2 regions of the Tsukamurella sp. NPDC003166 genome follow, and region 2 is predicted to be linked to the other one. Evidence: riboswitches for the same ligand, from Rfam matches in the RefSeq annotation. Region 2 holds a riboswitch; the other holds the start of a gene.
The links. A riboswitch is a leader RNA that binds a small molecule or an ion and turns the genes downstream of it on or off. The one in region 2 is predicted to bind cobalamin.
Positions count from the first base shown of each region.

Region 1 (9,299 bases), on a different contig from region 2:
CGTGCCGTTCACCCGCCAGCACCGGGTGCTTCCCACACCGTTCCGGCACGCGGAGCACACGCATTGAACACTGTTACGAACGGAGAAACCGCAGGTCACGGTGGGCATGAACGGTGTTCAATCGGGGAGGCGGGGTACCTGCTGCCGCTGCTGCAACTGAGCGACTCCGCCCTGCCGACCGGCGCGTTCAGCCACTCCTTCGGGATGGAGGCGTACCTCGCGGACGGAACGATCGTCGACGAGGCGAGTTTCGCGGTGTGGTTGCGCGCGTACGTCTCCCGGCAGCTCGCGTACGCCGACGGTGCCGCGATCCGGTTCGGGTACGAGGCGCTGCACCTCGGTGATCTCGACGGGGTGTGGCGGATCGACCGGCTCCTCGCGGCGCTGACGCTGCCGGAGCAGGTCCGCGCCGCGGCGGGCACGATCGGCCGGCGCACCGCCGAGGTCGGCACCGTGGTGGCGCCCGCGTCGTTCCTCGGCGACTACCTCGTCGAGCTGGATGCCGGCCGCTGCCACGGGCATCCGGCCGTGGCGTTCGCGCTGCTCGCGCACGCGGTGGGAACGCCCGTGACGACCGCGATCGAGGCGCACCTGTTCGCCGCCGTCACGTCGCTGACCCAGAACGCGGTGCGCGCCATCCCGATCGGTCAGACGGCGGGCCAGCGGGTGCAGCGCGGGATGCATGACGTGGTGGCCGCCGCGGTCGCCACCGCCATGACCCTGACCGAAGACGACCTGGGCGCGACACCGCCCGGGCTCGAGATCGCCCAGATGCGGCATCGGCGCCAGCGGGCGCGGATGTTCATGAGCTAGGAGGAACTCTTTCATGACGACGATCCGGATCGGTGTCGGCGGCCCCGTCGGGGCGGGCAAGACGCAGTTGGTGGAACGGATCACCCGCCACCTCGACGGCGAGGTGTCGATGGCGGCGATCACCAACGACATCTACACCACCGAGGACGCGAAGATCCTGGCGCGCAACAGCGTTCTGCCCGGCGACCGCATCGTCGGCATCGAGACGGGCGGCTGCCCGCACACCGCGATCCGCGAGGACACGTCGATGAACGAGGCCGCGGTGTCGCGGCTCGTGGCCGCCCACCCCGATCTGCAGATCGTCTTCATCGAGAGCGGCGGCGACAACCTCTCCGCGACCTTCAGCCCCGAGCTGGTGGACTTCTCGATCTACCTCATCGACGTGGCGCAGGGCGAGGAGATCCCGCGCAAGGCCGGGCAGGGCATGATCAAGTCGGACCTGTTCGTGATCAACAAGACCGACCTGGCGCCCTATGTCGGCGCGGACCTGTCCGTCATGGCCGCCGACTCCAAGGTGTTCCGCGGCGAGCGTCCGTTCTGCATGACCAACCTCAAGACCGACGAGGGGCTGGACGGCGTCCTGGAATGGATCCGCCGCGACGTCCTCATGCTCGACCTCGCATGAACGGTGCTCCCGCGCAGGCCCGCACCGGCGAACTGGCCCTGACCCTCGCGCCGCGAGGGCCGCGCACCGTCGCCGTGGCGCAACGGCACGCGGGCACCCTGCAGACCCTGCGACCCCTGTACCTCGACGACTCCGGGCAGGTCACCTACCACGTGGTGAACCCCGGCGGCGGTTGCCTGCGCGGCGACACCTACGCGATCGACATCGACCTCGAGGCCGGTGCCCGCGCCGTGGTCACCACACAGTCGGCGACCAAGGTCTACCGCACGCCCGACGGTGCCGCGGCCCAGCAAATGCGGATCCGGCTCGGCCCCGGTGCCGTCCTCGAGTACGTGCCCGACGCGCTGATCCTCTACCGCGAGGCCACCTACCGGCAGACCTGCACCGTCGAGCTCGACGAGTCCGCGTCGCTGGTACTGGCCGAGGTCGTCACGCCCGGTTGGTCGCCCGACGGTGCGCGGTTCCGCTACGACGAGCTGCGCATGCGCACCGAGATCCACCGCGGGGGAGCGCTGCTCGCGGTGGACAACCTGCTCATCGAGCCGGGCTGCGCGGACCCGTTCGGGACCGGCTTCCTCGACGGGTGGACCCATGTCGGCTCGCTCACCGCGGTGGATCCGCGGGTCGACGAGGCCCTGCTCGACGAGGTGCACGCGCTCACCGAGGCCGCCGGTGCGGTGCGCAGCGGCCTCACCGCGCTCGCCGGACCGGGGTTCGTGCTGCGCTGCTTCGGGGACGACACCGCCGAGCTGGCCGGCCTGTTCGACGCCGTCATCGCGCTGCTCCGGTCGCGATGGACCGGACAGGCGCCCCTGAACCTGCGAAAGTACTGAAGGTGGAATCCGTGACCAACGCGAGCATCGCGCACCGTCTGCGCCCGGCGTGGGCCGCCCTCGGCGCCGGCGATCGGCGGTCCCTGTTCGGCATGACCGCCACGGTGGTGGCCCTCCATATCGTGGGCTTCGGAGCCCTGGTGCTGCTGATCGAGCCCGGGCACTACCGGATCGGCGGCGGCGGCGAGTTCACCGTCGGAATCGGCCTGTTGGCCTACACCTTCGGCCTCCGGCACGCCTTCGACGCCGACCACATCGCCGCGATCGACAACACTACCCGCAAGCTCCTCGCCGACCGGGAGACGCGCATCTCCGCGGGGGAGCGGAACCCGAGACGGCCGCTGTCGGTGGGCTTCTGGTTCTCGCTGGGGCACTCGACCGTCGTCTTCGGGCTGTCCGCGCTGCTGGCGCTCGGCGTGCGCGCACTCGTCGGCCCGGTGGAGGATGCCAACTCCACGATGCAGACGGTGCTCGGCCTCATCGGCACGTCGGTGTCCGGGGTCTTCCTCTGGATCCTCGGCATCATCAACCTGGTGGTGCTCGTCGGTATCGTGCGGGTGTTCCGGGACATGCGTACCGGCCGCTACGACGAGGCCGAGCTCGAGGACCGGCTGAACCAGCGCGGCCTCATGAGCCGCCTGCTGCGCGGCGTGTCCGGTTCGGTCCGCAAACCCTGGCACATCTACCCGATCGGGGTGCTGTTCGGCCTCGGCTTCGACACCGCGACCGAGGTGGGCCTGCTCGTCCTCGCGGGCGGCATGGCCGCGTTCACCCTGCCCTTCTACTGCATCCTCGTGCTGCCGGTGCTCTTCGCGGCCGGGATGTCGCTGCTGGACTCCGTGGACGGCGTCTTCATGAACGTCGCCTATGGCTGGGCCTTCGCCAAGCCGGTGCGGAAGGTCTACTACAACATCACGATCACCTCGCTGTCCGTCGCCGTGGCGCTGGCGATCGGCACCGTCGAACTGCTCGGCGTGCTCGCCGAGCGGACGCATGTGGACTCGGGACCGCTCGCCTGGGTGGCGTCGATCGACCTGGACTACGCGGGTTTCGTGATCGTGGGGCTGTTCGTCGCGGTGTGGGCCGTCGCGCTGCTGATCTGGCGCTACGGGCGGATCGAGGACCGGTGGGCCGCGCGCTGAGTGCGTGCGGGCGGGTGGGGGCGCACCCGGATGAGGGGATGTGGTCGCATCGAGCAGCCATGCGCGGCGCGCATGGCTTCGAATTTGCAGGTCAAGCATTGTTTCTGACGCCGAGGCGATGCGGCGCGCGCACGGGGTGATGACGCGGAGATGAACCCGACCATTCGGATGTGCAGGTGCGCTAGCGTGAGTCCGTGAGTGGAATCGACGTGCGGGCCGCCGACGTGTTCGAGGACGTGCGGGCGGTCCTGGGGCCGAAGCAGGAGACGTCCAGTAACTGCTTCTGCCTCAGCTATCGGATCGGTTCGAAGGAGAACCAGGCGCTGCGCGGTCCGGCCCGATTCGAGCGGGTGCGGGGCCTCTGTGCGGAGGACCCGCCCCCCGGCGTCCTCGCTTACGACGGTGCCGAACCCGTCGGCTGGGCCGCCATCCACCCGCGGGCGGACACCAGCTTCGCGACGAACCGCCGGATCCCACACGTCGACGATCACGTGGAGCCCTGGTCGCTGTGGTGCGTGCGGGTGCGGCCCGGTCATCGCAAGCAGGGGATCAGCCACCATCTCGTCGCCGGCGCCGTCCGGTTCGCCCGCGCGAACGGGGCGAGCGTGGTCGAGGCGTACCCCGTCGACAATCAGGGCGCGAAGGTCGACCTCACGATGGCCTACGTCGGCACCCGCGCGCTGTTCGAGCGCGCCGGTTTCGAGTACGTCATGGACACGAAATCGGTGCTGAACGGCTTCACCAGGGTCCTGATGCGGTATACGACCTGAGCCGGCCGCCGACTGCGCGTGACTACCGCCGGCATCCGGCGTCCCGCGGGGAGTTCTCACTCAGGCGGTGGTTGCAACCGGATGTTCGGTGAAAAGTTCCCGCGGGAGGAGCAACCCGGCCGATTCGTCACAGCTACGCCGTTCGCCGTGACGATCGGCCTCAGCGGGCTCGGCGCGTGGCGTCACTTCCAGCCGAGGGCCGGGGCCACGTCCTTGACCAGGGACTGCAGCAGGCGGGTGTTGTACTCGACGCCCAGCTGATTCGGCACCGTCACCAGCACGGTGTCTGACTCGGCGATGGCCTCGTCGTCGCGGAGCTGCTCGACGAGCTCGTCCGGCTCGCCGGCGTAGGTGCGGCCGAAGACGGCACGGAAGTCGTCGATCACGCCGAACTGGTCGTCGCTGGAGCGCTCGTGTCCGAAGTATGCGCGACTCTCGTCGTCGATGATCGGCATGATGCTGCGGCTCACCGAGACGCGCGGCTCGTGATCATGCCCGGCCTCCGCCCAGGCCTCGCGGAACCTCCGGATCTGCTTCGCCTGTTGCACGTGAAAGGGCTCGCCCGACTCGTCGGTCTTCAGCGTCGAGCTCATGAGGTTCATGCCCAGCTTCGCCGCCCACTCGGCGGTGGCGTCCGACGCGGCGCCCCACCAGATCCGGTCCCGCAGCGTCGGCGAATGCGGCTCGACGCGCAGCAGCCCGGGCGGGTTCGGGAACATCGGCCGCGGGTTCGGCTGCGCGAAGCCGCTGCCCTCGAGCACCTTGAGCAGCACCTCGGTGTGTTCGCGCCCCATGTCGGCGTCCGTCTTACCCTCGCCGGGCTGGTAGCCGAAGTACTTGTAGCCCTCGATCACCTGCTCCGGCGATCCGCGGCTCACGCCGAGCTGCAGTCGCTCGCCCGCGATGAGGTCGGCGGCTCCCGCGTCCTCGGCCATGTACAGCGGGTTCTCGTAGCGCATGTCGATCACGCCGGTGCCGATCTCGATCCGCGAGGTCCGCGCCCCCACGGCCGCCAGCAGCGGGAACGGCGAGCCGAGCTGCCGCGCGAAGTGGTGGACGCGGAAGTACGCGCCGTCGGCTCCCACCTCCTCGGCCGCCACCGCGAGATCGATCGACTGATGCAGGACGTCGGCCGCGGACCGGGTCCGCGAACCGGGTGAGTCGGTCCAGTGACCGAAGGACAGGAAGCCGATCTTCTTCATGGCCGCTACAACCCCGGACTGCGGTCCGAATATTCCGCGCACCGTCGGGCGGCGGAACGCTGCCGGGGCAGCGCGAGGCGGCCGACGCGTTCGTCGCGGACGAGGTGCGCGCCGACCAGCTCCGGCACGTCGGCGACGGTGACCCGCCCGTACCAGGCGTCGTCGGGCTGCACGGTGACCACGGGGGCGTGGTTGCAGGGGAACTGGCAGCCGGTCACGGTGACCAGCGCGTCGTCGTCGCCCAGGCCCGCGCGGCGCAACTCGTCGCCGAACGCCGAGGCCAATCCCGACGCCCCGAGGGCCGAGCAGCGCGGGCCGCGGCACACGAGGACCTGATGACGGTGCCGGGGCACGTCCTCCCACGCGGGCGAGTGCAGCGGCGCGGCGTCGGACGTCATCGGGGTGCCGCCCGCGGCGATCGCGGCCGCGAGCAGGTCGCGGTCGGGCTCGGCCAGCAGTTGCGGCGCGAGGCGGAGGGTCGGTGCACCGTCGTAGCCCCGGAGCCAGTGCGCGGCCACCCGGCGCAACCACGACCGCTTGGGGCCGGGCTGCGCCCAGCCCGCGCCGATGAGTAGGACGTCGGAGGCGCCGCGGTCGGCGACCGCGGTGAGCACGTCGACCAGCGCGGGATCGTGGACCTGGAGGAAGGCGGGTTCCGCGGCGGCGCTGCGGGCGAGGGCGGTGAGGCCGTCGGGGTCGACGCCGGCGGACATGCCGACGAGGATCGCGGTCACGGCAGCGCCCGGATGCCGTCGGCGACGCGCCGCGCACCGTCGAGCAGGCGGAGGCCCGAGGTGGTCTCCGAGAACGGGACGATGACGAAGCGGTTCTCGCGGACCGCGCGGAGCTGGCTCATCGCCGGATCCTTGCGCGCCTGGTCGATCCGCTCCTGCGCCGGATGGCCGGACGCGTCCGCAATGACGATCACGTCGGGATTCGTGCCCACGACGTTCTCCAGCGAGATCTCGGCCCAGTTCCCCGGCTGGTCCGCGAAGACGTTCACGCCACCGACGGAGTCGATGAGCAGCTGCGGCGTCCCCTTCCCGGCGCCCACGTTGAGCCCGGACTGCGCGCCGAAGTCCCACCACAGGATCCGTTGCCCCCGAGCGGCGTCCTTGAGTGCCGGCGTGCCCAGCTCCGCCTTCTGCTCGTCGATCACCCTCTGCGCCGCGGCCTCGGTCCCGAACGCCTTGCCGGCGGCGGTGAGCTCGTCCCAGATCAGGTCCCACGACGCCCGCTCGGGCTTCTTGGCGCAGCCCGCCGGGGCGAGCAGCGTGGCGATCCCCTGCCCCTGCAGCCGCGCCCGGTCGCCGGCGTTCTTGTCGCTGAACGCGGAGTTGTACGAGCCGTAGATCAGGTCCGGACGCACCGACAACAACTTCTCCTGCGTCGGGTACTTCGCCGCGAGCACGGGGATCTTGGCGTAGTCGGCCTGGAACCGCGGGGCGACGGCGTCGTCGAGATACGCCGTGCCCACCATCCGGTCTGCGACGCCCAGCGCGAGCGCTACCTCCGTCGCGGCCTGGTTCATCGTCACGATCCGCCGCGGCTCCGCCTTCACCAACGAGGTGAAGTCGCAGGTGGTGACGGTGACGGGGAACCGGGGGGACGGACTCGCCGCGGACGGTTCCGACGGTGCCGTGCCGCAGGCGGCGAGGAGACCCGCCGCGACGGGGAGGACGAGGGTGGAAGCGAGGGCGCTGGGCCGCATGGGTCGGACTCGATTCGTCGGCCGCTCCGTGCGCGGGGGCGGCGGTGGACAGGTGCGAGTCGGCCGGTATCGGACTCGAGGCGACGAAATCGCCTCACACCGTTGCGCGCCAGTCCCGGATTCCCACCGGGTTCCCTGTGTCCGACTCGAGCGTGACGCTGTCAGGCCGGTCCGGCTACGTGAGAGTCGTCAGGCGCTTGCGCAGGAAGTCGGTCAGGCGCGCGGTAGTGGCGTCGTCGAACCCGATCTCGTCGCACCGGTCGATGTAGCCGGGCGCGGCGTCGACGAGGTCGTCCAGCATGCGCGCCGTCGCCCGCGGGCGGAGCCCCAGGCGTTCGCCTCCGTCGAGGAAGAGCTGCCGGGTCAGGCGATCATCGCGCCCGTAGAAGTTGAGCGCCATCGGGTCCTGCCAGCGCAGGTACGGCTGGCTGCACATCCGGCGTGGTGCTGCCATGTCGCTCCTATGCTTGTGAAACAGAGCATAGGTTGAGGAACAGGCAGCGACAAGGAAGATCGTCCCATTGTGCATGAAATCGCGTGCACAGACGGTTGTCTACCGTGGCCGCTGGAGGACCACCGCTATCCCGGTTGTGACGGCGGTCCACCCGGCGAGGATCGCGAGCGAGACCCATGGCGACCAGGTCGCGGTGTTGGCGGGCACGCCGATGGTCGCGAGCTGGGAACTGGTGACGGGGAGCCACGCCGCGACCGACCGCCCGAACGGGAGGGCCGGAACCGCGATCGCCTCCACCAGGAACCACCAGCCGAGCACGACACCGACGGCGGCGGTCGTGGACGGAACGAGGTGCCCCACCGCGAGTCCGAGCACCGCCAGGAGACCGGCCGCGAGCGGAACCCCGGCCAGGAGATGCATCACGTCGGGGCCGGGGGAACGCAGCCCCGTGACGACCGCGATGACGATGACGAGCACCGCGCTCACCAGCCCGGTCGCTGACCCCGCGACCCCGGCGATCAGCGTCTTCGCGCCGTATCCGAGCAGTGGTCGCGGGATCAGGATGCGGGTGAGCGCGAGCGTTCCGTGCTCCCGGTCGAGGCCGATGAGCAGCGCTCCACCCACGGCGACGAGAGCCCCGCCCACGAGCCCGAAGCCGTACGCCGCCGTCGTCACCGTGGCGCCGTGGAAGACCGGCGCGAATACGCCGACGATCACGGCCACCGCCAGGGCCACCGCCGCCGCGCCGCCGAGCGCGGCGCGGAAGCCGCGGGAGGTCAGGGCCTTCCGGGCCTCCGTCGTCACGGACCGTCGTGCGGCGCCCCGCGAGAGGGCGGTGGACGGCGTGGGCGCGGGGGCGGGCGCCTCCTCGTCGCCCGTGAGTGAGAAGTACAGCGCCTCGAGCCCGGACCGGCCCGGCGGGGCGGGCTCGACCAGCTCGGCCAGGGGCGCGTCGGCGACCACGCGACCCTCGTGCAGGGCGACGATCCGGTCGGCCGTCTGCTCCAGCTCGCTGAGCAGGTGCGAGGACAACAGGACGGTGCGGCCCTCATCGGCGAGGGCGCGCAGGGTGCGCCGGATCCAGGCGATCGCTTCGGGATCGAGGCCGTTCACCGGCTCGTCGAGCACGATCACCGGCGGATCCCCGAGGACGGCCCCCGCGATCGCGAGCCGCTGGCGCATGCCGAGCGAGAAATCGCCCACGGGCCGGTCAGTGACCAGCCCGAGGCCGACGAGTTCGAGCGCCGCGTCGACCCGCGCGTCGGGCAGGCCGATCGCGGCGGCCATCCAGCGCAGGTGCTCGCGCGCCGTCCGCGCCGGCGCGACCCACTCGGCGTCGAGCAGGACGCCGATGGTCGCGCCGGGGTTGGGGAGGTCCGTGTAGCTCAGTCCATCGATCGTGACCGTGCCCGACGAGGGTCGTTCCAGCCCCGCGATGAGTCGCAGGGTGGTCGACTTCCCCGCACCGTTCGGCCCGATCAGTCCCGTGACCTCGCCCGACGGGGCCGTGAACGTCACGTCCTCGACGGCCACGACTCCGCCATAACGCACGGTGACGCCGGAGAGTGCGATCACCGGGGCTTCGCGGCGACGGCGGTGCGGACGGGCTTCGACACGGCTGGCTTCGAGGCCGGTTTCGCGGCCGGCTTGGCGGTGGCGGGACCGCCGCCCTTGCCGCTCGCCGCGAGCTCGCCGAGCGCGGCCAGGCCGCCCGTGGCGATGGGCGACCACTTCCCGGTCTGCAGCCCG
Region 1 is NZ_JBEXNL010000002.1:253,524-262,822, forward strand. Features, by position in the region: gene ureE (urease accessory protein UreE) at 1-67, shown strand, start outside; gene ABZX10_RS03435 (urease accessory protein UreF) at 64-813, shown strand; gene ureG (urease accessory protein UreG) at 827-1,438, shown strand; gene ABZX10_RS03445 (urease accessory protein UreD) at 1,435-2,271, shown strand; gene ABZX10_RS03450 (HoxN/HupN/NixA family nickel/cobalt transporter) at 2,310-3,413, shown strand; gene ABZX10_RS03455 (GNAT family N-acetyltransferase) at 3,608-4,183, shown strand; gene ABZX10_RS03460 (LLM class flavin-dependent oxidoreductase) at 4,366-5,385, opposite strand; gene ABZX10_RS03465 (NAD(P)H-dependent oxidoreductase subunit E) at 5,391-6,119, opposite strand; gene ABZX10_RS03470 (ABC transporter substrate-binding protein) at 6,116-7,096, opposite strand; cobalamin riboswitch at 7,140-7,274, opposite strand; gene ABZX10_RS03475 (hypothetical protein) at 7,272-7,550, opposite strand; gene ABZX10_RS03480 (ATP-binding cassette domain-containing protein) at 7,650-9,125, opposite strand; gene ABZX10_RS03485 (hypothetical protein) at 9,122-9,299, opposite strand, start outside.
Region 1: another riboswitch for cobalamin. It lies ahead of ABZX10_RS03470 (ABC transporter substrate-binding protein); the one in region 2 lies ahead of metE (5-methyltetrahydropteroyltriglutamate--homocysteine S-methyltransferase).

Region 2 (9,299 bases):
CACTTCGATTCGATGCTGGTCAAGCTCACCACCCGTGGCAGGGACCGGGCCACGGCCATCGTCCGCGCCCGACGGGCGTTGGCGGAGTTCCGCATCCGCGGTGTGGCGACGAACATCCCGTACCTGCAGGCGGTCCTGGCCGATCCCGCGTTCGTGGCGGGCGAGGTCACCACGTCGTTCATCGAGCAGCGTCCGGAGCTGCTCACGGCCCGCGGCTCCTCGGACACGGCGAGCAAGATCCTGCGCTACCTCGCCGATGTCACCGTCAACAAGCCGCACGGTGTGCGCCCGACGAGGGTGTACGCGATCGACAAGCTGCCGGCGGTGGATCTGTCGGCGCCGGCCCCGGAGGGATCGAAGCAGCGGCTGGAGCGGCTCGGCCCGGCCGGCTTCGCGGCGGACCTGCGGGCGCAGACCGCGCTCGCGGTGACCGACACGACCTTCCGTGACGCGCACCAGTCGCTGCTCGCGACCCGGGTGCGGACCTCGGCACTGGCGACGATCGCTCCGTACGAGGCGCGACTGACCCCCCAGCTGCTCTCCGTGGAGGCGTGGGGCGGCGCCACCTACGATGTGGCGCTGCGGTTCCTGCACGAGGATCCCTGGGAGCGCCTGGCCACCCTTCGGGAGGGGCTGCCCAACATCTGCTTGCAGATGCTGCTGCGCGGCCGCAACACCGTGGGCTACACGCCGTACCCCCAGCAGGTGACGGACTCCTTCGTCGCCGAGGCCGCCGCCACCGGCGTCGATGTCTTCCGGATCTTCGACGCGCTCAACGACGTCGAGCAGATGCGCCCGGCCATCGAGGCCGTCCTGGCCACGGGCACCGCCGTCGCCGAGGGCGCCCTGTCCTACACCGGTGACCTGTCGAACCCGGCCGAGTCCCTGTACACGCTGGACTACTACCTCGGCGTCGCGGAGCAGATCGTCAAGGCCGGCGCGCACATCCTGGCGATCAAGGACATGGCCGGACTGCTCCGGCCCGCGGCCGCCACGAAGCTGGTCACCGCGCTGCGCAAGGAGTTCGACCTCCCCGTGCACGTGCACACCCACGACACTCCCGGCGGGCAGCTCGCCACCTACCTCGCCGCGTGGACCGCCGGCGCGGACGCCGTCGACGGTGCCGCCGCCCCGCTGTCCGGCACGACCAGCCAACCCTCGCTGTCATCGATCGTCGCCGCCACCGCGCACACCGAGCGGGACACGGGGATCGACCTCGACGCGGTCTGCGCGCTCGAGCCCTACTGGGAGGCCGTACGGGGGGCCTACGCGCCCTTCGAGTCCGGTCTCAAGGCTCCGACGGGACGGGTGTACCACCACGAGATCCCCGGCGGGCAGCTGTCGAACCTCCGGCAGCAGGCGGGAGCGCTCGGCCTCGCCGAGCGGTTCGAGGACATCGAGAACGCCTACGCCTCCGCCGACCGGATGCTCGGCCGGCTGGTCAAGGTCACGCCGTCGTCGAAGGTCGTGGGCGATCTGGCCCTCGCCCTCGTGGGTACCGGCGTGTCCGCCGACGAGTTCGCCGCCGATCCCGGCAAGTACGACATCCCCGACTCGGTGATCGGCTTCCTCCGCGGCGAGCTCGGCACCCCGCCCGGTGGCTGGCCCGAACCGCTGCGCACCCGCGCTCTCGAGGGCCGCGCCGAAGCCGCCCCCGTCAGCGACGTTCCCGCCGACGAGGCGGCCGAACTCGAGGGCACCTCGGAACAGCGCCGGGCATCCCTCAGCCGGCTCCTGTTCCCCGGCCCGATGCGCGAGTTCACCGAGCACCTCGCCGAGTTCGGCGATGTCTCGAAACTGTCGACCAACCAGTTCCTCTACGGTCTGCGGCAGGGCGAGGAGCACCGCGTCCAGCTCGCGACCGGCGTCGAGCTGCTCATCAAGCTCGAGGGCGTCGGCGAGCCGGACGAGCACGGCAACCGCACCCTGGTCTGCACCCTCAACGGGCAACTCCGCACCGTATCCGTGCGGGACCGCGCCGTGCAGGCGGACGTGCCCGCCGCGGAGCGCGCCGACAAGAGCAACCCCGGTCACGTCGCCGCGCCCTTCGCCGGCGTCGTCACGCCGACGGTGCACGCGGGATCCACGGTCGAGGTGGGCGATCAGATCGCCACCATCGAGGCCATGAAGATGGAGGCCGCGATCACGGCCCCCGTCGCCGGCACCGTCGGACGGGTCGCCCTCGCCGGGCCCACCCAGGTCGACGGTGGCGACCTCGTCGCCGTCATCGACGCCTAGAGATCACGGAGAGACCGAGGGCCCGGCCGCATTCGCGCGGCCGGGCCCTCGCCGTCGGGCGCCGGGCTACAGCGTCGCGCGGACGGCCTGCGCCGCGGCGACCAGGTTGCGCAGCGAGGCCACCGTCTCCTCCGTGCCCCGGGTTTTGAGGCCGCAGTCCGGATTCACCCAGAGGCGATCCGCGGGAACGGCTTCCAGAGCGGCGCGGAGCGATGCCTCGACCTCGGCCTGGGCGGGCACGCGGGGCGAGTGGATGTCGTAGACGCCGGGGCCCACCTGATTGGCGAAGCCCGCCCCGTTGAGGTCGTCGAGGATCTCCATGCGCGAGCGGGCCGCCTCGATCGACGTGACGTCCGCGTCGAGGTCGGCGATGGCGCCGATCACGTCGCCGAACTCGGAATAGCACAGGTGCGTGTGGATCTGCGTGTCGTCATCGACGCCCGAGGTCGACAGCCGGAACGAGCCGGTGGCCCACTCCAGGTACGCCGGACGATCCGCGGCGCGCAGCGGCAGCAGCTCGCGCAGCGCGGGCTCGTCGACCTGAATGATCTGCACGCCCGCCCGCTCGAGGTCGACCGTCTCGTCGCGGATCGCGAGCGCCACCTGATCGGCGGAGTCGGCGAGCGGCTGATCGTCGCGCACGAAGGACCACGCGAGGATCGTGACCGGGCCGGTGAGCATGCCCTTGACGGGCCGCTCGGTCAGGCTCTGCGCGTACGTGATCCACGCGACCGTCATCGGCTCGGCCCGCCGCACGTCGCCGTACAGGATCGGCGGCCGCACGCACCGCGTGCCGTAGGACTGCACCCAGCCGTTGTCGGTGGCCAGGAAGCCCTCGAGTCGCTCGGCGAAGTACTGCACCATGTCGTTGCGTTCGGGCTCGCCGTGCACGAGGACGTCGATGCCGAGGTCCTCCTGGAGCCGGATCACGTCGCCGATCTCGGACTGCATGCGGCGCACGTACTCGGCCTCGTCGATCCGTCCGGCACGCAGATCCGCACGGGCGACGCGGATCGCCCCGGTCTGCGGGTAGGAGCCGATCGTCGTGGTGGGCAGAAGGGGCAGGCCGAGCCGGTCCCGCTGTGCGACGGCGCGTTCTGCGGCAGCGGCGCGGCCGGTGCCCGCCGCACGGAGGGCGGCGAGCCGATCGCGGACGGCACCGTCGTTGAGACGTTCGTCGGCGCCGCGCGCGGCGCGCACCGCGGCGCTCCGCGCGAACTCGGCCGCCACCACGGGCCGGCCCTCCGTGAGCGCTCGGGAGAGGACCGCGACCTCGCCGATCTTCTCCTCGGCGAAGGCCAGCCAGGACCGTACCCCCTCGGCGCCGGCCGGTTCGGGCGCCGCCTCGGCGGCGACGCTGTACGGGACGTGGAGCAGCGAGCATGACGTGCTGACGGCCAGCGCGGCAGCGGACCCGGACAGTGCGCCCAGTGCGGCGAGCGCCGCGTCGAGATCCGTACGCCAGACATTGCGGCCGTCGACGATGCCGGCGAGCAGCAGCTTGCCCGCGAGCGCCGGGGTCCCGGCGACGAGGTCGACGACAGCGGGATCGGTGACCAGATCGACGGCGATCGCCTCGATTCCCGTGGCCGCCAGGGCGGCGAGCGACGGTCCGGGCGAGCCGAAGTAGGTGGCGACGGCGATCGACGGGCGCTCGGCGGCCGACGCCAGCGCGCCGTACGCCTTCGCGGCGGTGTCCGCGAGGCCCAGCCCCGCCTCGCTGACCAGCACGGGCTCGTCGAGCTGGACCCACCGCGCGCCCGCAGTGGCGAGTCGTGCGAGCAGCTCGCGGTACAGCGGCAGCAGCTCGTCGATCCGGTCGAGAGGGTCGCCGGCACCGTCGACGGCCTTGGACAGCGCGAGGAAGGTGACGGGCCCGACCACGACGGGGCGGGCCGGAACCCCCTGCGCGAGCGCCTCGTCGAGGTCACCGAGGACCTTCTCCGGATGCAGCGCGAAGGCGGTGTCCGGGCCGATCTCGGGCACCAGGTAGTGGTAGTTCGTGTCGAACCACTTGGTCATCTCGAGCGGGGTGACCTCCGCGGTGCCGCGCGCCGCGGCGAAGTAGCGGTCGAGCGGGTCCTCGATGCCCGCGACGCGGGACGGCAACGCGCCGAGCAGCTCGGCGGTGTCGAGGATCTGGTCGTAGTAGCTGAAGGTGTTCGTGGGCACGGAGTCCAGGCCGGCGGCGACCAGGCGTGCCCACTCGTCGCGCCGCCGGCCCGCGGCGGCCTGATCGAGATCGGCGCGGCTCACGGAGCCCTTCCAGTAGCCCTCGATCGCGCGCTTGAGCTCGCGACGGGGGCCGATACGGGGAACACCGAGAACGGTGCGGGTGAAGTTCGGTGCGGTCACGGGTGGACCGTTCCTTTCGTGCGTAACGGGCGGTGACCGCCTGTCCGGACGCACGTACGCACGACGACGAGCCCGCCTGCCGACGGCCCGTCCTCCCGCGGTCGCGCGCCCATTCCACGAGGCGGCACACCACCGGACGCGGCGCGTCCGGTACAGCGGGCAGGTATTCGGACTCGCAGGCCTCGTACTCGTTCCTACCGGTCGCTGCTTCCCAGACCGAGGGTCCAGTGCGTCGTCGCGACTTTCGTTCCTGCTCACCGCTGCGGGACAGTCCCGGATTCCCACCGGGTTCCCTCTTCACGTCGCGGCGCACCGCGCGCTTCGATGCCGCGTCCGAGGCCTCGGGCGGCAGACCAGCTGCGCTTCCAGCATGCCAGTTCGCGCTTCCGTGCCCGCGCGTGGGCACCGCCCGGAGCACGGTCCGGCCGTCCACCCCTCCGGTTCAGTCGTCGACGGTGAACCGCTTGAGCCGGCTCGTGTGTCCGGCGATCAGCCGCACGCGGGACTTCGGCACACCGAGGTGGGCGGCGAGCAGGACGACGGCCGCGGTGTTCGCCTTCCCCTCGGTCGCGGGTTCGCGGACGAACAGGGTCAGCGCACCGTCGTCGCCGACCTCGACGACGGGTCCCTTGCGGCTCCCCGGCTTGATCGTGCAGGTCACGGTGCGCGGGCTCATCGGTCCATGATGTCAGGTTCGCCACTGAGTACGGTGGATCCATGGGGTTACGGAGGATGGGACTGGGCGCCGCGGCGATGCTCGCCGTAGTGGTGGTGCTCGCGGGCGGTGCCGTGTGGTGGTCCACGGCCCACGAGACGCCGCTCTCGCGGCATCTCCCCACCGAACTGAAGCCGCGCACCTTCCCCGCCGTCAGCACGACGGGGCTCGATCCGTCCAGGGTTCGCATCATCGAGAATCTGCGGCGGGAGTTCGACGCGAATCGGCCCGGCACGTACTACTCGGAGGGCGTGGAGGAGCCGTGGTGCGCCGACTTCGTCTCGACGGTGCTCCGCGATTCCGGCCTGCCCCTGCGCAACCCGAACTCCGGCACGTGGCGGATTCCGGGCGTCTACACGCTCACCGAGTACTTCCAGAAGGCCGGGAAGCTGGAGCCCGCGACGCCGTACCGCCCGCGGCCCGGCGACGTGGTGCTGTACGCACCGGAGCACCCGCAGTTGCGGCAGCACACGAACATCGTCGTGTCCGTCGACGGTGACACGGTCACCACGGTGGGCGGCAATCAGGAGGGTGGGATCAGCGCGCTGACCTACCGACTGGCCGACACCTTCGGCATCGTCGGGTACGGGGTGCCCGTCCGATGACGGTGCTCGACGCGCTGCGGGCGCGGATCGCCACTGCGAGCACACCGGGCGCGCGCACGGACGGGCTGCGGATCGCCCTCTCGATCGAGGGCGGGGGCTCGCGATCGGCGTACTCGGCGGGAATGGCCATGGCCGTCGACGAACTCGGCCTGCTGACGGCCTTCGACGCGGTCTACGGGACGTCGGGCGGCGGGCTCAATGCGGCGTGGCTGTTGTCCGGGGAGGGGCTTCGCTGGCTGCCCTCCTGGGGCTGGGACGCGGTCCTCGCGGAGCGGGTGGTGCACCCGCGGCGCGCCCTGCGCGGCGGCGTCGTCGTGGACACCCGCCGCCTGGTGGACCGGGTGTACTCCGACGTGACCCCCATGGATTTCGCGGCGATTCTCACCAACCCGATCAGCCTGCACCCCTTGGCCGTCGATGCGCACACGCGACGCGTCGCCGACCTCTCCCCGTACCTCACCGACACGGCGTCCGTGCGCACCGCGCTGCGCGCGACGACGGCGCTGCCGCTGCTCGCCGGTCCCCCGGTGCGCCTGGCCGGGCGGGAGTTCCTCGACGGAGGGCTTGCGGAGAAGGTCCCGCTGGCAACCCCGATCGAGCAGGGCGCCACCCACCTGCTGGTGCTGCGCACCGTCGAGGCCGGCGCCACGCCCCGGTCCTCGCGGGCCGAGAAGTGGATCCTCGACGCGTATTTCACGGCGCGGCGCGCCGCGCCGGCGCCCGAGCCCGTCGTGCCGGGCGCCGCCGAGGTGCTGCAGATCTGGGTTCCGGAGGGCAGCCCGGCCGTCGGCCGGCTCTCGAACGACGGTCCGCTGATCTCCCGCGCCGTGGAGATCGGCCGCGCGGCGGCGCGGCGCGCCCTCACATCGTGAAGTCGGCCGATTCCGCCAGCACGAGGGCGCTCAGCGGCTGGTAGCTCAGGAATCCACCGGAATCACGACCACGGTGCCCTGGTGGAACATCACGGACCAGCGATTCTCGCGGCGCCGCCACACGGTGAGCCTGCGGGTGATCCGGTCGCCCTGCGCCAACGTGTAGGTGAGCAGGTAGACGGAAGCCCCGAGTGCGCGGACCTGGAACTCACTGGTCTCCCAGTCCGATTCGTCCGGCGGCGAGTTCAACCGCTGCTCGATCACCTCGCGGACGTACTCGCGGCTGTACCGCCGTCCCGAGGCGCCGATCTCCCAGAAGTCCGGGGCGACGGCGTCATCGAAGTCCGCGAGGGTGCTCCACGCCGAACCGTGGAAGAGGGGCTCGCGGCGGCGGAGCTCCGCGAGCACGTCGCGCAGCTCCGGCGCCGTGCTGCGATCCGGTTCGTACGCCTCCTCCATCACTACCCAAGGCTAGCCTCACTGCCAATCGCGGGAGCGGGAGGGCACGGACAGGTCCATGCGCTGCAGCCTGTCGGCGACGACGGTGACCGCCCCCTCCGCGTTCTGCAACTTCCCCCGCACCAGCAGCGCGGGCGCCGACTGCGCGAGCCGCCGGTACCGCGCCCACAGCCCGGGGCTGCACACCACGTTGACCATGCCCGTCTCGTCCTCGAGGTTGAGGAAGGTGACGCCGCCCGCGGTGGCCGGCCGTTGCCGGTGCGTGACGGCCCCGCCCACCAGGACACGGTCACCGTCGGGCAGCGACAGGAGCCGGTCGGCGACGACGACCCCGAGGGCGTCGAGCGTGGGACGGAGGAACTCCGTCGGGTACTTCCCCGGAGTGACGGACATCGCCCACACGTCCGCAGCGGCGAGCGCCGATTCGCTCATGCCGGGTAGCGTCGGCGGAGCCCCCGCGGTCGCAGTGCCGGGCAGCCGATCCGGGCGTTCCCTCGCCGCCGCCCCCGCCTCCCAGAGCTCTCGCCGCCGGCCGCGGCCGAAGCAGTCCAGCGCCCCTGCCGTGGCCAGCGCCTCGGACTGCGCCACAGTGAGCTCCACGCGGGATGCAAGATCCACCAGGCTCGTGTACGCACCACCCGTATCCCGCTGGGCGACGATGCGTTCGGCCAGCTCGTCACCGATGGTGCGGATCGCCCCGAGGCCGAGCCGCACCTCGAGCCCCGCGTTCTCCAGGTTCGCCCACACCAGGCTGGCGTTCACGTCGGGGCCGTGCACCACGACGCCGTGCCGGCGCGCGTCGGCCACGAGGGACTGCGGCGAGTAGAAGCCCATCGGCTGTGCCCTCAGCAGTGCCGCGCAGAAGGCCGCGGGGTGGTAGCACTTGAACCACGACGAGTAGAACACCAGCGACGCGAACGACTGCGAATGACTCTCGGGGAAACCGAAATTGGCGAACGCCACCAGCTTCTCGAAGATCCGGTCGGCCACCTCCACCTCGATGCCGTGCTGCTCCTTCGCGCCCGCGCGGAACAGATCCCGCAACCGCTCCATCCGGTCGACGGAGCGTTTCGAGCCCATCGCGCGCCGCAGCTGATCCGCCTCCGCGGGACTGAACCCGGCCACGTCGACCGCGAGCTGCATGAGCTGCTCCTGGAAGAGCGGCACCCCCAGGGTGCGTTTCAACGCCTTCCACATCGACGGGTGCTCGACCGTGGGTACCTCCTGCTCGTTGCGGCGGCGGATGTACGGGTGCACCGAGCCGCCCTGGATGGGACCGGGCCGGATGAGGGCGACCTCGACCACCAGGTCGTAGAACTCCCGCGGCTTCAGCCGCGGAAGGGTCGCCATCTGCGCGCGGGACTCCACCTGGAAGACACCGACCGAGTCGGCGCGGCAGAGCATCTCGTACACCTTGTGATCCTTCAGGTCGAGCTTCGCGAGATCGACCTCGATGCCCTTGTGCTCCGCGAGGAGGTCCTGCATGTAGTGCAGCGCGCTGAGCATGCCGAGCCCCAGCAGGTCGAACTTCACCAGACCGACGTTCGCACAGTCCTCCTTGTCCCACTGGAGCACGCTGCGATCCTCCATGCGGGCCCACTCCGTGGGGCACACGTCGGCGATGGGGCGGTCGCAGATCACCATGCCGCCGGAGTGGATGCCCAGGTGTCGCGGTAGGTCGGCGATCTGGGAGGCCAGTTCCAGAACCCGGTCCGGAATCCCGTCCGGCACCGGATCCGACCGCCAACCGTAGCTGGAGACCTGCTTGCTCCATGCGTCCTGCTGCCCCTGCGAATAGCCCAGCGCGCGTGCGGTATCGCGCACCGCGGAGCGACCGCGGTAGGTGATGACGTTCGCCACCTGCGCGGCGTACTCGCGGCCGTACTTCGTGTAGACGAACTGGATCGCCTCCTCGCGACGGTCCGATTCGATGTCGACGTCGATGTCGGGCGGACCGTCACGCTCCGGCGCCAGGAACCTCTCGAACAGGAGGTCGTTCCCGATCGGGTCGACCGCGGTGATGCCGAGCGCGAAGCACACCGCGGAGTTGGCGGC
Region 2 is NZ_JBEXNL010000013.1:65,018-74,316, reverse strand. Features, by position in the region: gene ABZX10_RS15430 (pyruvate carboxylase) at 1-2,238, shown strand, start outside; gene metE (5-methyltetrahydropteroyltriglutamate--homocysteine S-methyltransferase) at 2,305-4,593, opposite strand; cobalamin riboswitch at 4,752-4,907, opposite strand; gene ABZX10_RS15420 (DUF167 domain-containing protein) at 5,036-5,269, opposite strand; gene ABZX10_RS15415 (CHAP domain-containing protein) at 5,311-5,913, shown strand; gene ABZX10_RS15410 (patatin-like phospholipase family protein) at 5,910-6,785, shown strand; gene ABZX10_RS15405 (DUF4440 domain-containing protein) at 6,831-7,244, opposite strand; gene ABZX10_RS15400 (error-prone DNA polymerase) at 7,263-9,299, opposite strand, start outside.